Regions from separate parts of the Erwinia sp. GW821-FHT03D09 genome, predicted to be linked through region 1. Evidence: riboswitches for the same ligand, from Rfam matches in the RefSeq annotation. Region 1 holds a riboswitch; each other region holds the start of a gene.

Region 1 (5,563 bases):
TAAAGAACACAACCAGAGCTTCATGCAGCCCGGAGAATTTCTTGGCCCGTATCCCAGCGGTGCCCCGGCGATTTTCGCCGCACAGGTTGCCAGATTAGGCTATGGTGCGACGCTGTTCGGTTGCGTTGGCAATGATGATTTCGGTCGCTTAAATATTGAGAGATTGCGTCTGGAAGGGGTTATCACGGAGGGCATTAGCATTGTCGATCAGGCTCCAACCGGCACGGCCTTCGTCAGCTATCGTAACCAGATTGAACGTGACTTTATTTTCAATATTCCTAACAGTGCCAGCGGCAGTTTGAGCACGAAGCATATTGACATAAAGTTGCTCAATCAGTGCCGGCATTTTCATATCATGGGATCCTCACTGTTTTCGTTCAGAATTATCGATGCGATGCGTAAGGCGATTGATATCGTGAAGGAAAATAACGGCACGGTGTCGTTCGACCCCAATATTCGTAAAGAGATGCTTAACATCCCGGAAATGGAGCAGGCATTCGATTATATCCTTGAATACACAGATATCTTTATGCCCAGCGAAGGAGAGATATCACATTTCTCTACCCGAAAAAGTCAATCTGAACAGGATATTGTCAGTGAGCTTTTGCAAAGCGGCATTCAACATATAGTGATTAAAAGGGGGCCAAAAGGAGCAAGCCATTATCAAAAAAGCCACGATGTGCTGCTTGAAAAACACGTTCCCGGGCTGGAAACGCCGATCGTTGATCCGACCGGTGCCGGAGACTGCTTTGGTGCCACCTTTATCAGTCTGTTTCTCGCGGGGTACAGCATTGAGGAATCTTTAACGTACGCTAATGCCAGCGGTGCGATTGCCGTTTCGCACAAGGGACCGATGGAAGGGTTATCTTCGCAGGCGCAGATTAAAAACTTTCTTGCCCGCTTTTGATAAGACGCGGGCCTCTTTAAGCGGGGATTTGCTAAAAAGCGACGGCGCGCGGGGCGTCAGCATCAGAAGCTAAGTTCAGCAGGCTGGGCGCACAATCCTCGACATGGGCGGGGAGAGAATTTCCCCTGATGAAATACACAGTCAGCTCCCCGCCCTACGTTCAACGTTCCTTACTGATAAGCCGCATCAAAGAACGCCTTTTCAAGCCCCACCGCGCGGTGGAAGAGATCTTCGCACAGCGAGGATTCCGCCGGTCCAACGCGATCCAGCTCCTCGCGGATAAACGCCACAAACGCGTTGAAGTCCGGGTTATCGTGCAGCGTGACCCATTCGGCGTAGACGAAGTTATCCGGCAGCGGTCGGGCAGCCTGAGTGGCCCAGTCATAATACAGCCATTCAGCAACGTTCAGCACGGTGAGGATCGCTGCATAGCTGTGGGTGGCCGCCGCCTCACGCATGATGGCTTTGAAACCTGCCGTCGGGGCGGTGTCCGGCTGTTCGGTGCGCTGTTGCTCACTGACACCCAGCGCAGTAAACGAACGCAGGAAATAGGTGTTTTCTTCGGAGGATACCATCCCGGCAAAGCGGCCAAAACGCAGCCGGGCGTCGGTGGTATCCGCACTGGTCATTGCCGCACCAACCAGGATCAGGAAGCTGTCGAGGAAGCGGTGATCCTGAATCAGGTAATTAATCATCACACGGTCGTCAACGGTGCCGGTGACCAGCTCCTCAACGAAACGGTGATTAACGGCCGCCGACCAGGTTGGCAGATTCTGATTACGCAGGATTTCGGTAAAACGTTTGGTCATCGTGTTGTCCTGTAAAGTAAAGACAGCGCGACTGAATGTGGATACTCCGGCCGTCTCGCTCAGAGGCAGGCAAAAGTCAGACAGGTTGCGCCATCCCTTCGCCGGCATTATCCGGATCAGGTATTAAGGGTCTTCGCACCGTTGCAAGTGCAAACTCTCAGCCCGCTTGTAGGCTCCCCCTGGAAAGGTTCGGCAAGAAACATAACCTGTCAGTTCAGATGTTGTAAACAAAAACTCAGCGGCACACTTTATTCCGTGCCCGCTTATGCCGATTCACTCAGCGACGGAAATATCGCCGACATATTGAATTTCATTTGTTCATCATGGAGCAATCAGGCACCTGAAGGGCTGCCCATCTAATGATTATCTGATGTTTTGTTCCGTAACAGCACACGGTACTTCCGCCAGCAGCCGTGAGAAATCCCTCAGCGTGCGTTCCAGCTCGCCGTCGTTATTCAGCGTTACACATCCTCCCGAGATCGGTTCCGCCGCCCGCTGCATGCGCCGGACAATTTCACCTTCATCCTCGCGTCCACGCTGGCGAAGGCGGTTCGCCAGCACCTCCGGTGAAACCTGCAGGCACACCGGCAGCAGGCGGTCGCCATAGCGCTGCTGTGCTACCGCCAGATGGCGGCGCGAACCATTGACCACCACGTCCAGCCCGGCGGCCAGCCACAGATCGATTTCGGTGCCCAGCGCGTAGTAAAACTGATGCGCCTGCCACTCAACGGCAAACAAACCGAACTCGCTGCGGCGCAGAAACTCATGTTCGCTCAGCGCGATATGATTCTCCCCTCCGGCGGAGGCGCTGCGGGTAATATAGCGGTGCGCCACCACCATCCGCTCGGGGGCGCTTTCGCGCAGCGCCAGCAGCAGGCTGTCCTTGCCGGAGCCGGATGCGCCCATCAGCCAGATTAACCGCGCCATCAGAACACCATCCGGCCTTTTGCCCAGACGTTTTTGATATAGACCTGTTCCCTCGGCTGATGAACCAGTACCAGATCCGCACGTTTTCCTTCCGCAATCACGCCGCGATCGGTCAGTCCGATGGCGTGCGCCGGGTTGCGGGTGACCAGCGCAATAGCGGCTGGCAGATCCATCGGGATGGCTTCATCAGCTGCCAGACGGAATGCCGCATCCAGCAGGCTGGCCGGATAGTAGTCCGAGGAGAGAATATCCAGCAGCCCCTTCGAGGCGAGATCGCGTGCCGCAACGTTGCCGGAGTGCGAACCGCCGCGAACGATATTTGGCGCACCCATCAGTACCTGTAGCCCCATCTCGCGGGATGAGCGCGCGGCGTCTTCCGTCGTTGGGAACTCGGCAATGGTGCTGCCCACACCTTTCGATTCCAGCACGTGATCGTGAGTCGCGTCATCGTGGCTGGCCAGGGGAATATGGTACTGGCGGCACCAGGCGGAGATAGCCTCACGGTTTGGCGTGGACCAGCGCGCGGCAAGACGCAGCTGCTCGGCCTGACAGGCATCCAGCTGTTCGTCATTCATCTGGTATTTGCCACCGAAATAGGTGCGCCACGCGTCCAGCGAAACGTACTGGCGCTGGCCCGGAGAGTGGTCCATCAGTGAGACCAGCGAAAGTGCAGGATTGCACATCAGCTGTTCAAACAGCGGCAGCGTGGAGTCGTGCGGCAGCTCGCAGCGCAGATGAAGGCGATGCTCGGCGCGGTTTAAACCGTGCTTTTCACTGTGGCGGATGGCGTTAATCATCTTGTTGAGATTTTCCATCCGATGGCCGCCGTCGCGCACATCGCCCACGCCAATCGCATCCAGCACCGTGGTAATCCCACTGGCGATAATCAGCGCATCGTGGCTGCTCATCGCCGAATGCGCGGGCCAGTCCACCTTCGGGCGCGGCGTAAAGAATTTATCCAGGTTATCGGTGTGCAGCTCCACCATGCCGGGCATCAGCCAGCCGCCCTCGCCGTCAATCGCCCCAGGCAGCTGGCTGGGGGTTTCGGCATAGGCAGTAATCATGTCGTTATCGCAGGCCAGCGAACCGCTGACTACTTCCCGTTCAAGGATAAGCTTTACGTTGTTAATAATCATACGGCGTGCTCCGGGGTAACAGACTGCATCACATGCAGACGATCGGCGACGCGTTCGCGCACCGCATTATCATGAAAAATTCCGACGATGGCGGCACCGCGAGCGCGCGCCTGTTCAAGCAGTGAAACCACCGCCGCACAGTTCACGCTGTCCAGTGAGGCCGTGGGTTCATCCAGCAGCAAAATCGGTGATTCGGCGATAAATCCGCGGGCGATGTTCACGCGCTGCTGTTCACCGCCGGAAAAGGTTGACGGCGGCAGCGACCACAGACGCGACGGCACGTTCAGATGCCCTAACAGCGCCTGCGCCCGCTCTTCACTTTCTGAACGATCGACACCACGTTCCAGCAGCGGCTGCATCACCACCTCCAGCGTGCTGATACGCGGGATCACGCGCAGAAACTGGCTAACCCAGCCAATCGTGTCGCGGCGCAGCGCGAGGATCTGCCTGGCCGGGGCGCTGACCAGATCCACCCACTGCTGATGGTGTTCAACCCAGATATGGCCGCTGTCCGGCAGATAGTTACCGTACAACGAACGCAGCAGTGTGGATTTACCGCTGCCGGAATGGCCGTGCAGCACCGCGCATTCGCCGGCGGCTACCTGAAGGGACGCGTTATTCAGCACCGGAAGCCTTGCGCCGTGCTGGTTGTGCATGACGAAGGTTTTAGACAGATTCTCGATGCGCAGTTTGAGGTTCATAGCGGTTTCTCAACATGGGTTACAGAATGGATGACACCAGCAGCTGGGTATAGGGATGATGCGGATCGTCGAGCACCCTGTCCGTCAGCCCACTCTCCACCACCTGCCCCTGCTTCATCACCAGCAGACGATGAGCCAGCAGACGCGCCACGCCGAGATCGTGGGTGACAATCACCACTGCCAGGTTGAGATCGCGCACCAGGTTACGCAGCAGATCCAGCAGCCTCGCCTGTACTGACACATCCAGTCCGCCGGTCGGCTCATCCATAAACACCAGCTTCGGTCCGGTGACCAGATTGCGGGCGATCTGCAAACGCTGCTGCATACCGCCGGAAAAGGTGCCCGGCAGGTCATCGATACGCGCCAGCGGGATCTCCACATCTTCCAGCCACCGGCCGGCCTTCTCGCGGATCTGCCCGTAGTGGCGCTCGCCGACCGCCATCAGTCGCTCGCCGATATTGCCACCGGCCGATACCTGCGCCCGCAATCCATCCATCGGATACTGATGCACCACGCCCCACTGGGTGCGCAGCAGGCGGCGGCGTTCACTTTCGCTCATCGCATAAAGGTCGTTACCCTGATAAATAATTTCGCCGTGCTGCGGCGGCAGTCGGGCCGAAATCGCCTTCAGCAGGGTGGTTTTACCGGAGCCGGATTCCCCGACGATCCCCAGCACTTCACCGGGATAGAGTTCAAATGACACATCGCTGAAACCCTTACCCGGCGCGTAAAGATGGGTAAGCTGATTAACCGTCAGCAGCGGCAATTCATTGTTCATGACTGGCTTTCCTGTTGCTGATGGCAGTAATCGGTATCGGAGCAGACAAACATCCTGGTGCCGCTGTCGTCCATCACCACCTCATCCAGATAGCTTGTGCGCGATCCGCAGATGGCGCAGGGCCGATCCCACTCCTGGACGGTGAACGGATGATCGTCAAAGTCGAGGCTTTCCACTTTGGTATACGGCGGCAGCGCGTAGATACGCTTTTCACGCCCGGCGCCGAACAGCTGTAAGGCGGGCATCATATGCATTTTCGGGTTGTCGAATTTCGGGATCGGCGACGGGTCCATTACGTAGCGATC
Region 2 (5,563 bases), on a different contig from region 1:
CAAGTACCGCAACTGCCTGCGGCTGAGCTACGCCCAAACCTGCACGGATAAAACCGAACGGGCGCTGGCGATTCTTGGTGCTGCCTTAGAGCGGGCTATGCAATCCTGCTCTCCGATGCGTGAGCTGGCGATGACCAGCGATGTTCGGGGAGAAGGCAGGGCCAGCGGGAAGGAACAGCGCTGACCCTGGCTGACGGCGAAACTGCTGCCAGCACTGCCACTATAGCGGCGTATGCAGAGGTGAAAAGCCGCAGAGACTGAGCCTGCGGCGTTGCTTCATGACACTTTGCCGGCGTTACGACATATTACATTTTATTGTGCAGTGCCTTCCGGGGATTCAACCAGATCCAGCAGCTTGCGGGTTGCCGCCTGCCAGTCGTCCGCTTTGGTGATAGCACTGACCACCGCCACGCTGCCGACGCCGGTTGCCAGCACCGCCGGGACGCGATCGATGCTGATACCACCAATCGCCACGGTTGAGATACCCTGCAAGCGCTGAATATGGCGGGTCAGTTCTGCCAGGCCCTGCGGCGCAGAAGGCATATCTTTGGTCTGCGTAGGGAAGACATGGCCCAGTGCGATGTACGAAGGCTGAACGGCCAGTGCGCGATCCAGCTCGGCATCATCGTGAGTAGACAGTCCCAGCCGCAGCCCTGCAGCGTGAATCGCATCAAGGTCGGCGATATCCAGATCTTCCTGCCCCAGATGAACGCCATAGGCCTGATGCTTGATTGCCAGACGCCAGTAGTCATTTATAAACAGCCTTGCCTGGTAACGTTTGCCAAGGGCAATCGCTTCAGCGATCTGCTGTTCGACTTCGTCATCCTGGCGATCTTTTATGCGCAATTGGATAGTGCGCACGCCAAAATCCAGCAGGCGGGCAATCCATTCAACGGTTTCCACTACCGGATAAAGCCCAAGCCGGGCATCGGTAGCGGGAAAAGGACCACGACTCATACATTTTCCTCGGTTTTAAGCGCATCGGCGCGGTGATACAGTTCACCGCCGCGAGTGCGGAATTCATCAGACATTTGTGCCATACCGATCTCAATTGGCACGGCTTCGGCTTGCTGGCGTGCAGCGTATTCGCGCACTTCCTGGGTAATCTTCATCGAACAGAACTTCGGCCCGCACATTGAGCAGAAGTGCGCCACCTTACCGGATTCCTGCGGCAGGGTTTCATCATGATAGGCGCGGGCGGTATGCGGATCGAGGGCAAGGTTAAACTGGTCTTCCCAGCGAAACTCAAACCGTGCCTTAGACATTGCATTATCACGGATCTGAGCGCCTGGATGGCCTTTCGCGAGGTCAGCGGCGTGCGCGGCGATTTTATAGGTAATCAGTCCTTGCTTAACATCTTCTTTGTTGGGCAAACCAAGATGTTCTTTCGGCGTCACGTAGCACAGCATCGCACAGCCAAGCCAGCCGATCATCGCGGCCCCAATCCCTGATGTAAAGTGGTCATAACCGGGAGCGATGTCGGTCGTCAGCGGACCGAGCGTATAAAACGGTGCTTCATGGCAATGTTCCAGCTGCTCGGTCATATTACGGCGGATCATCTGCATTGGCACGTGCCCGGGCCCTTCAATCATCACCTGCACATCATATTCCCAGGCAATTTTAGTTAGTTCTCCTAACGTATGCAGCTCGGAGAACTGTGCTTCGTCGTTGGCATCCTGAATTGAACCCGGGCGCAGACCGTCACCGAGTGAGAGGGAAACATCATAGGCGGCACAGATTTCACAAATCTCGCGGAAATGCAGATAGAGGAAGCTTTCTTTGTGGTGCGACAGGCACCACTTCGCCATGATCGACCCGCCGCGCGAAACAATACCAGTCAATCTTTTGGCGGTCATCGGTACATAACGCAACAACACGCCGGCATGAATAGTAAAATAATCAACACCTTGCTCCGCCTGCTCCAGCAGCGTATCGCGGAAAATCTCCCAGTTAAGATCTTCTGCCACGCCATTCACCTTCTCCAGCGCCTGGTAGATCGGCACGGTGCCGATCGGTACCGGGCTGTTTCGCAAGATCCATTCACGTGTTTCATGGATATAGCTGCCGGTGGAAAGATCCATCACCGTGTCGGCACCCCAGCGAGCAGACCACACCAGTTTTTCAACTTCCTCCTCAATCGAAGAGCTGACCGCGGAGTTGCCGATATTGGCGTTGATCTTCACCAGGAAGTTACGCCCAATGATCATCGGTTCCGATTCCGGATGGTTAATATTGGCCGGAATGATCGCCCGTCCGGCGGCGACTTCCTGGCGCACAAACTCTGCGCTAATATTTTCCGGCAGGCTGGCACCGAAGCTGTTGCCCGGGTGCTGTTGCAGAAGAATTTCACCGCGAATGCGCTCGCGGCCCATATTTTCACGTATCGCAATATATTCCATTTCCGGGGTGATGACACCCAGGCGCGCGTAATGCATCTGAGTAACGCAGCGACCTGCCAGTGCGCGTCGTGGACGAGGAGGATTATCGAAACGCAGATGATCCAGTCCTTCATCAGCCAGCCGCTGCTGGGTGTAGACTGAGCTGAGTTCAGCAATTTCTTCCGTATCGGCACGCTGGTGAATCCATGTGCTGCGCAGCTTGTCGATACCGCGATGCACATCGATAGCGGCTGCCGGATCGCCGTAGGGGCCTGCGGTGTCATAGACCGGCACCGGTTCATTCTCTTCTAATAGCGGATTGTCTTTATTGCCGCCGATAACGGTTGGGCTTAGCTGGATTTCACGCATCGGTACGCGGATATCGTCCCGGGACCCGATCAGATAAATACGTTTTGAATTGGGGAAGGCCGTGCCCTGCAGAGAATCGATAAACTGCTGAGCTTCAGCGCGCTGCTCACGGCGATTAGTTTTTTTCTCAACGAGAAGTTTTTCAACGGTAGACATAGCAAATTCCTGAAATATTAGGGAAAGTTGCTTGCCTGGAGGCGGGAGTAATTTGAACGATGAGAAACATTTTATTTCGCATCATCGCAGACGATTTTACTCTTGTTCCCTTCGCAGGTGTTAACCTGAACAGGTTCCGCGGATCCCGAATTAACGGTCTCAGCCCCGTGGGGCACTCCGACAAGAAATACTCTCTGATTTTCACACTTGGGTGCCAGAAAATCAGTTTGAAGTCAGAACAAAACGTTTTTTGCTCAAACTAAATAGCCTCTTCAGCATAAAGGGGCTAATTGGAAACTACAAGTAATTCACAATCTGATAACGAATCAGGCGGAAGGAGCAAGAGGCGCTACATCTTTAGTTATATGATTTTCAGCAACTTTTTCCAGGGCCAGCTTAATAAATTTATCCTCCAGCACGAAGCGTTCAGCCAGCGCCTCGCCGACCAGAGAAAGCGTTTGCTGGAAATCTACTGCATCATCTGTTTCGATGGACTTTTCCAGATATGTATCATAAATCTGCATAATGTGGTCGGTATTGGCGCGTAAAGAGGGATAAATCAGTGCCGCCTGCGCCAGCTGTTCCGTTCCTTCAAGCTCTTTGATGAAACGTTCGTAGGCCGTGAAATGGCCCGCTGAGAGATAGTCCACCAGATTCTGGCAAAAATTATCCAGTGCATTTTCATCGAGCGCCGTCAACGATTCCTTGTTAGGCTTTAAACCAGCCATTTGATAATAGGCAATCAGCAGCTGCTTACGGGCATGTAAACAGAAATCGACCAGTTCACTACAGCCGCTAACGCGTGCGGTCAGGTTTTCTAACTGGTTAAGCATGTTCATCTCCGTGAGTTTTATTTTTAATGCCTGACCTCAAACCAGTCTTTGAGCTGAGGATGATAAGCAAGTTATGGAACGTCAAATATCAAGCGTAGACACTGGCTGGTGGGTTGTCAGCCACGAACATAAAATTTGGTTACCAAAAGGCGAAATTCCTCGAGGATCTGCCGAATCACTCGGCTTGACGGGATCAAAAGGATCGCCTATTGGCGAATGGCAGGGGGAAACGGTGTGGTTGATCTGCGAAACCCGCACGCGTGACACCGGATCGCTGCGTCAATTGCTCGATCAGGAAACCGGTTTATTTCAGCTGGCTGGTCGGGGTATACAGTTGGCAGAGTTTTACCGCTCGCACCGCTGGTGTGGCTACTGTGGCCATGAGATGCACCACAGCAAAACCGAATGGGCCTGCCTGTGCAGCCACTGTCGGCAGCGTTACTATCCGCAAATTTCTCCCTGTATCATTGTTGCCATTCGCCGTGAGGATAAGATCCTGCTGGCCCAGCATACCCGGCATCGTAATGGCATTTACACCGTGTTAGCTGGCTTTGCTGAAGTCGGTGAGACGCTGGAGCAGGCGGTAGCGCGCGAAGTGATGGAAGAAGCCGCAATTAAGGTTAAAAATCTGCGATATGTTTCATCTCAGCCGTGGCCATTTCCGCAGTCGCTGATGATGGCCTTTATGGCCGACTATGATGTGGGCGAAATCAACATTGACCCTAAAGAACTGCTGGATGCGGATTGGTACCGGCATGATGCTTTACCACAGCTGCCGCCAGCTGGCACTATCGCCCGACGTTTAATTGAGGATACCGTGGCATTATGTCGTGCTGAGTATAAGTAAAATGTACGGCTGATTAACGACTTAATTTATTAGATCTTCCCACCCTGTTTCCCCTGGCGTGCCGCTCTGTACCGCCGGGGGATTTACTTCTGTCCAGATATAAGAACCTTTAGGTTTATCTCCGTGGTGAATTCTAATATGATTCACTTCGTGGAAGATTTTAAGCTCGTAACAAGGAATAGTTTTCAATTGACTCCGTTTATTGCTTTAAATTTCCGATAAAATAAATAGTCTTTATTTAGATCAGAGAGCTATTTCCTAATAAATCTTATTAAATCCTTTGAAAGCAAAGTCGCTGATCCGTATGCAGCTTTTAACGACGTGGTTAGGTGACAATTCATCAGGGTGATTCATATGTAGGTTGGACGTAGGTATGTTTAAGAACAGAGCACAATATTATCTTTGGGGGATCTGGATTTTCTGGATCGGTAGCATTATCGCTTTTTTGCTATCGCACAGGACTTCAATGCTGATTTTCCTTGGCGGTATGGGATGCCTTGTCCTGCTGAGTCTGTCAACATATCTACGCGTGAACAGAGTGATTATAAATATGTTTAATTTCAGTAAGAAAGAAGAAGTTAAAACGACGGAAGGACAGGTTTCGTCCGCCAGTACAATGAGTGAGAACACCAGCATGGAGCCATTAGCGGAAAGTAATAACATTAAGGAAACAACTATTTCACCCGGAACAATGCTACGTGGTGAAATTACTAACGAAAGTAACATTACCATTAGTGGTGAAGTTGAAGGCGATGTAACCAGTAAAAAGGTCACGCACATAGGTAAAGAAGGAAAAGTTGTTGGAAAAGTCACATCCTTTAAGCTGGTAGTAAACGGCCTGTTAAACGGATGCTGCTATGCGAAAACAGTAGTGATAATGTCGCGAGGAAGAATAGAAGGCGACGTTTATGCTAGTGAATTCTCAATTGAGAAAGGCGGCGTATTTATTGGTAATTCTCATTGGGTTGAAGAAACCTCTG
Region 3 (5,563 bases), on a different contig from region 1:
GCGCGCGCGGCGGCAGCCCGGCGATATGATGGCTGTCATCCAGCCCGGCAGGATGCGGCGACAGCACCAGCAGGCGGTGGCTGAGGCGGCAGGCCTCCATCGGATCGTGGGTGATCAGCAGCACGGTATGGTTGGCCAGCAGTTCGGCGGCGAGAGTCTGGATGGTGGCGCGGGTAATGGCATCCAGCGCCGAAAACGGCTCATCCATCAGGACAATCGGCTGGCGTTCGTACAGCGTACGGGCAATCGCTGCACGCTGGCGCATACCGCCCGAAAGTGCGGCGGGGCGCTCGTTGCCATGCCCGCTTAGCCCGACGCGTTCCAGCAGATGCTCCGCCCAGGCGCGGTCGGCTTTTTCCCCGCGCAGGCGAGGCCCGAGGGTGATGTTTTCGCGTACCGTCAGCCACGGATAGAGCAGATCCTGCTGGCCCATATAGGCAATTCGCCCCGGCACCGGCAGGCCGTCGCTGGCGCTTACTGTGCCAGACGTTGCAGTCGCCAACCCGGCGATGATTTTCAGCAGGCTGGTTTTGCCCGCGCCGCTGGCCCCGAGCATGGCGACGAAGGTGCCGCCCTCAATGCGGAAGTTCAGCCGCTCAAAGATAGTCCGGCTGCCGAAACGCAGGGTCAGATCGCGGATTTCGATGCCGGGGCGGGAAATAACGCTGTTCACCACACGTTAACCGGGTTTTCGACGGCGTTGAGTCCCATCTGCCAGAAGGCACCTTCCAGACGGGTGGCGGTAGTGAAGATGTCACTCAGCCGATCGAAGCGGGCATCGGCACCGCGCTGCTGGCCCACGCGGTCGAGCAGCTCAATCGCCGCTTTCACGCCGTTCAGATAGCCCTGGTCGCTGTAGTTCTGCATCCACGAAGCGTAAGGATTGCCCTCCATCACTGTGGCCGGATCGGCCAGCAGACGCAGCCCCGCTTCAGCATAGCCCGCCACGCACGGCAGCAGGGCAGCCAGTAGCTCAAGGGCATCCCCGGTATGGCCGATATCCAGCACGTAGCGGGTGTAGTTGATCGTTTCGCTGGCTTCCGGTTCGCGGGCCATCAGCTCTTCGCTCAACCCCCATCCTGCGCAGTAGCCGACGTGAAGCGGTAGTTCGGCAACGATGTGATTCAACGATCCGACGGCAGCACGGATTTCCGGCAGAGTGTGGAATTTGGTGACCAGCAGGGCGTAGGCGCGGGCGAAGTGGACGAGGAACAGATAGTCCTGGGTCAGATAGCGGCGGAAGGCAACTTCTGGCAGCGTACCGGCACCGAGCTGTTGCAGGAACGGGTGAGCGACGTAGTGTTCCCAGTGCGGTCCCGCATTCTGACGGAGGCGACCAAACAGACCGAATTCGAACATTGAAGCAGGCATAAGATCTCCAAAATCGTGGTGGAGATCCGGGGTGCGGCGGCGGTGTGAAGAGGCAAAAGCAGATCTGTGTTTGCCAACCCGTCCCTTCGCTGGCATGACCCAGATCAGGTTCAAAGGGTTCGGCATTACTGCCATCTCAGCCCGTTACAGGACACCCCTCGGAGTCGGTTGTTATACGATATTTATTTTTTTATTACAATCATAATGCGGGCCAGCGGCTCACCTCGCACAGCGTCCGGGCGAGCATTGTGGCGGCCTGAGAAAGCTGATGCTGCTTACGCTGCAGCAAACCCACGCGCCGTTCAATCTGTGGGGCCGTCAACGGCACGCAAACCGCACCCAGTTCACGCATCTGCTGGATACAGAGCGCCGGGACCGCACTGGCACCCAGCCCGCCAGCTACCATCTTACCCACCGTAACCCGCTGATGGCTTTCAAAAGCCACGTCCAGCCGCCGTCCCGCCTTCACCAGCGACTGCTCCAGCAGCAGACGAACTGCGGACGGGCGCTGAAGTGTAATAAAATCGAGCTGTAGCAGTTCACGCCAGCTCAATTGTTTTTTCTGCGCCAGCGGGCTGTCTGCCGGAACGACGGCGACAAAACGGTCGATGCCTGGCAGGGTGAAATACAGCGAATCGGCCTGTTCGGGTTCGAAGGCAACACCCATCTCCACGCGTCCTTCCTGCACCATTTCGAGTACTTTCTCGTTGATCACGTCGTGAACTGCGACGTTGACCCTGGGATAGCGCTGGCTGGCGCTGGCAGACGAACGGCTGGTGCATGTGGAAACGGAGCACGGGTGTATCATCAGGCTGACGCTGTGCGATAGCGCGCGCCAGCCGCTCAGAACGCTGGCCAGCTACCGGTATGATGAATGGGGCTACCTGCTGAGCGTCCGGGCCGGGGAAGGCCGCAGCTTTGATTACCGCTGGTCAGCGGAAGGGTGGATGCTGCGCTGGAGTGACCTGTCGCACCTGGGTGGAGCATGACTATGACTGTCTTGGGCGCGCCATTGATGGCCGGGCAGCGGAAGGGCTATGGCCGGGGCATTTTGTCTGGGATGACGACACGCGTACAGGCCACTTTCATAACGGGTTTGGTGGCGTCACCAGCTACGTTCGCGACGAACGCAACAATATTATCTGTATCCGGCAGGACGATGGCGGTGAAACGCACTTTGAGTGGGTGGATAACCAGCTTATGGCGCAGACCGATGCGCTGGGTAACCGCACCAGATTTACCCTCGATACATGGGGACTGCCAGTCAGCGTCGCCCTGCCGGACGGCACAATGCACCATTACCAGCGTTCAGCTGGGGTTCGAAGGTATTTTCGCGGTCCCGTGGCGTGCTCAGTTCAATCTCGCCATCATCGCAAAGTAGTGTTTTTGACGAGTAGCCATTGCGGGTATTAGAGCCTTTTTTGGGGGCAGTCCAGTAAGAGATAAAAAGCGTCTGGATATATAGGGTCAAATCCACTGCAACTTTTTTTCGTCCATAAAGTAACCGACTTTCTCACATTCCATCGAAACCCACGAAAAAGTCATCAGTTCCTTCATTGAAAAGCATATGTCCTACAGACTGAACGCATTATCAGCAATCGATTACATCACATACATGTAGGGCCGCCATCCATGGCAGCAGGATCTTCGTCATAGATCCTTTTGATATCAGTCGGGTAAATGGTGTGCTATCCCAGATCCCCTCCGGCTACGGGTAACACGGTTCCTGTAATATAGCTGGCATCATCGCTGGCAAGGAAGAGAATCGCAGCCGCCTGTTCATCCACCGTGCCATAACGGTGCATCAAACTTGTCTCGCAGGTTTGATCAACCACGCCCTGATACCAGGCTTTTTCCTCTGCCGTAGGGGGTTCCTGAGTCAGATTGCGTGGCGTCAATCTGGGCGGTGCTTCAGTACCACCTGGTGCAGTGGCATTGATCCTGATACCTGAGCTGGAGTATTCGAATGCCAGCGATTGGGTCAGGGCATTGACGCCGCCCTTGGCCGCAGAATAGGGTACGCGGTGAATGCCCCGGGTTGCCACCGACGAAACATTGACGATCACCCCTTTTTGTACTTTGAGCATATACGGCAACACCGCACGGCATCCCCATAAAGTTGGGTATAAAGAACGGCGTATTTCGGCATCGATTTGATGAGGAGAGTATTCGGCGAAGGGGCGGGCCCAGATGGTGCCACCCACGTTGTTAATCAGAATATCTACCTGGCCGTAGTGTTGATATGCCTCTTCGAAAGCCTGGTATGTGCTATCCCAGTCTTCCAGGTCAGCACGAAGAGGCAATACATCGTGACCTGTTTCTCGCAGAGTTTGTGCCAGAACATCAACCCATTCCGAGCGGTCAATCAGAACCAGTCTGGCTCCTTCAGCTGCCGCGCGCTCGGCAACAGCCTTGCCAATACCCTGCGCTGCGCCGGTAATCACCATGACGCGATCATGAAATCGTTGATGTCCCATATCACACACTCTCCTTTACGACCTGCGGGGTAAATTTCTCATAGTAGAAATTTACCGGAGTGATAGATTTTGATTTTAAAAATGCCATGACGGCATCAACCATTGGTGGAGGACCGCACAGGTAAACATCAACATCACCTTGATTAAGGTGAATCGGTTTTATGTGGTCAGTCACATAGCCTTTATGGGGGGCAGCAGATTCAGGATCGACGATACATACGGTATAGCTGAACTGTGGGAGCAGCCGGGCCGCCTCTTCAAGCTGGTCGATTTTGACACTATCAATGTCGCGAGAAACGCCGTAAATAAGATGTATGGGGTGATTGAACTGCATGCCTTTTAGATGTTGCAGCATCGACAGGAACGGTGCGAGGCCGGTTCCGCCGGCCAGCATCAGAACAGGGCGCGTGACCTCGCGCAGGTAAAAGCTGCCCTGTGGGCCGGTAAGTTGCAAAATATCGCCCGGTTTTACCTGTTTAGTCAGATAGTTGCTCATGCGACCATTGGGCAAGTTACGGATCAGGAATGATAAGGTTTTTTCGCCGGGTAAGGAGCTAAAAGAGTAAGCACGCGTGTCTTCGCTGTCCGGTAGCTGAATATTGATATACTGGCCGCTCAGGAATGCAATACCGGGATGACTGGTAAGTGATAAAGTCAATTCGATAGCGCTGTCAGATAAAGCCTCTGAACTGACAACCTCAGCCGTATAGGTTCCGCTGCCTGTTTTACACATCTGTGAAGAAAGAGGAACCGAGATCACACAGTTGGAGCTCGGTATCATTTGACAGGTCAGTACTTGCCTACTTTCAGCTTCTTGAGTGGAAAGAGCATCTTCAAGGTACTCGTTGCCGAGATCGTATTGGCCCGATTCACAGCGACATTTGCAGGTACCGCAAACACCATCGGAGCAATCCATGGGTAAATTGATCTTCTGTCGATAGGCGGCATCAAGGACTGTTTCATTTTCATTACATTCGATAAAACGAGTGACGCCATCTTCAAAGTTGAGTGCGACGATATTAGTCATTATTCACCTCTATAAATGATAAATATCAATAACATGATTGATATAATCATTGTTAAGTTGAATTTTCTTACGTGTGATCTGGAAGTCTTCTCCCTGCTTGATCAACGTACACTCATTGTGGCCAAAAAAGTGATCGGTATGTTTATAACGATGACTAAAGGTGCACCAGTTATAGCGAACTTCGATCCGGGGACCATCCTGTGTCAGCACTTCAATATTACTGAGTAAGTGTGTGGTACGCGGTTCGGGCGTACTGGCCGCTGAACGCTCAGTCTTGATTCGATAGACACGATCCTCCAGACCATCACGGGTAGCGTAATAGATGAGCGAAATTTCTCGCTGTGGATTAGTTGTCAGGTAATCGTCGTCCCCCCATGCGGGCATCCAGTATTCACTTTTCGGGTGATAGCACTCGATCCAGGCATCCCAGTCGCGATCGTCCAGCAAGCGCGCCTCACGAAACAGAAATTGTTCGATTTGACGTTGAATAGAAGACATTATTTAACCTCCTTGTTGCCCTGACCGATGGCTTTGAGTAATGTTTTTTGCCAATGATGATGGTGAGTAATATAGAGTGCCTCATCCTCTGAGACCGTACCGGTCAACAGTGGTGAGATGCCCATCTGCTCGGCATTCTGGTCAGCGCCTTCCAGCCAGCGAGTTGCACCACGGCTCATATCACTCCATG

The links. Region 1 has a riboswitch for thiamine pyrophosphate ahead of AC07U6_RS12750 (TenA family protein). Riboswitches for the same ligand answer to the same signal wherever they lie in the genome.
Region 2: it holds a riboswitch for thiamine pyrophosphate, as region 1 does, so the genes downstream of both, thiC (phosphomethylpyrimidine synthase ThiC) here and AC07U6_RS12750 (TenA family protein) in region 1, are expected to answer to the same signal.
Region 3: it holds a riboswitch for thiamine pyrophosphate, as region 1 does, so the genes downstream of both, tenA (thiaminase II) here and AC07U6_RS12750 (TenA family protein) in region 1, are expected to answer to the same signal.

What each region holds. Positions count from the first base shown of each region.
Region 1 covers NZ_JBWKUK010000011.1:51,503-57,065, forward strand. The annotation lists gene AC07U6_RS12745 (sugar kinase) at 1-907, shown strand, start outside; gene AC07U6_RS12750 (TenA family protein) at 1,078-1,716, opposite strand; TPP riboswitch at 1,793-1,906, opposite strand; gene phnN (ribose 1,5-bisphosphokinase) at 2,080-2,643, opposite strand; gene phnM (alpha-D-ribose 1-methylphosphonate 5-triphosphate diphosphatase) at 2,643-3,779, opposite strand; gene phnL (phosphonate C-P lyase system protein PhnL) at 3,776-4,480, opposite strand; gene phnK (phosphonate C-P lyase system protein PhnK) at 4,500-5,258, opposite strand; gene AC07U6_RS12775 (alpha-D-ribose 1-methylphosphonate 5-phosphate C-P-lyase PhnJ) at 5,255-5,563, opposite strand, start outside.
Region 2 covers NZ_JBWKUK010000028.1:7,359-12,921, reverse strand. The annotation lists gene AC07U6_RS21240 (aminotransferase-like domain-containing protein) at 1-184, shown strand, start outside; gene thiE (thiamine phosphate synthase) at 313-957, opposite strand; gene thiC (phosphomethylpyrimidine synthase ThiC) at 954-2,903, opposite strand; TPP riboswitch at 2,993-3,093, opposite strand; gene rsd (sigma D regulator) at 3,230-3,736, opposite strand; gene nudC (NAD(+) diphosphatase) at 3,810-4,583, shown strand; gene AC07U6_RS21215 (bactofilin family protein) at 4,957-5,563, shown strand, end outside.
Region 3 covers NZ_JBWKUK010000029.1:12,175-17,737, forward strand. The annotation lists gene AC07U6_RS21410 (ABC transporter ATP-binding protein) at 1-673, opposite strand, end outside; gene tenA (thiaminase II) at 670-1,371, opposite strand; TPP riboswitch at 1,436-1,540, opposite strand; gene AC07U6_RS21420 (LysR substrate-binding domain-containing protein) at 1,571-2,179, opposite strand; gene AC07U6_RS21425 (hypothetical protein) at 2,148-2,360, shown strand; partial or broken gene AC07U6_RS21430 (transposase) at 2,681-2,800, opposite strand; gene benD (benzoate diol dehydrogenase BenD) at 3,060-3,848, opposite strand; gene benC (benzoate 1,2-dioxygenase electron transfer component BenC) at 3,850-4,875, opposite strand; gene benB (benzoate 1,2-dioxygenase small subunit) at 4,885-5,373, opposite strand; gene AC07U6_RS21450 (Rieske 2Fe-2S domain-containing protein) at 5,373-5,563, opposite strand, start outside.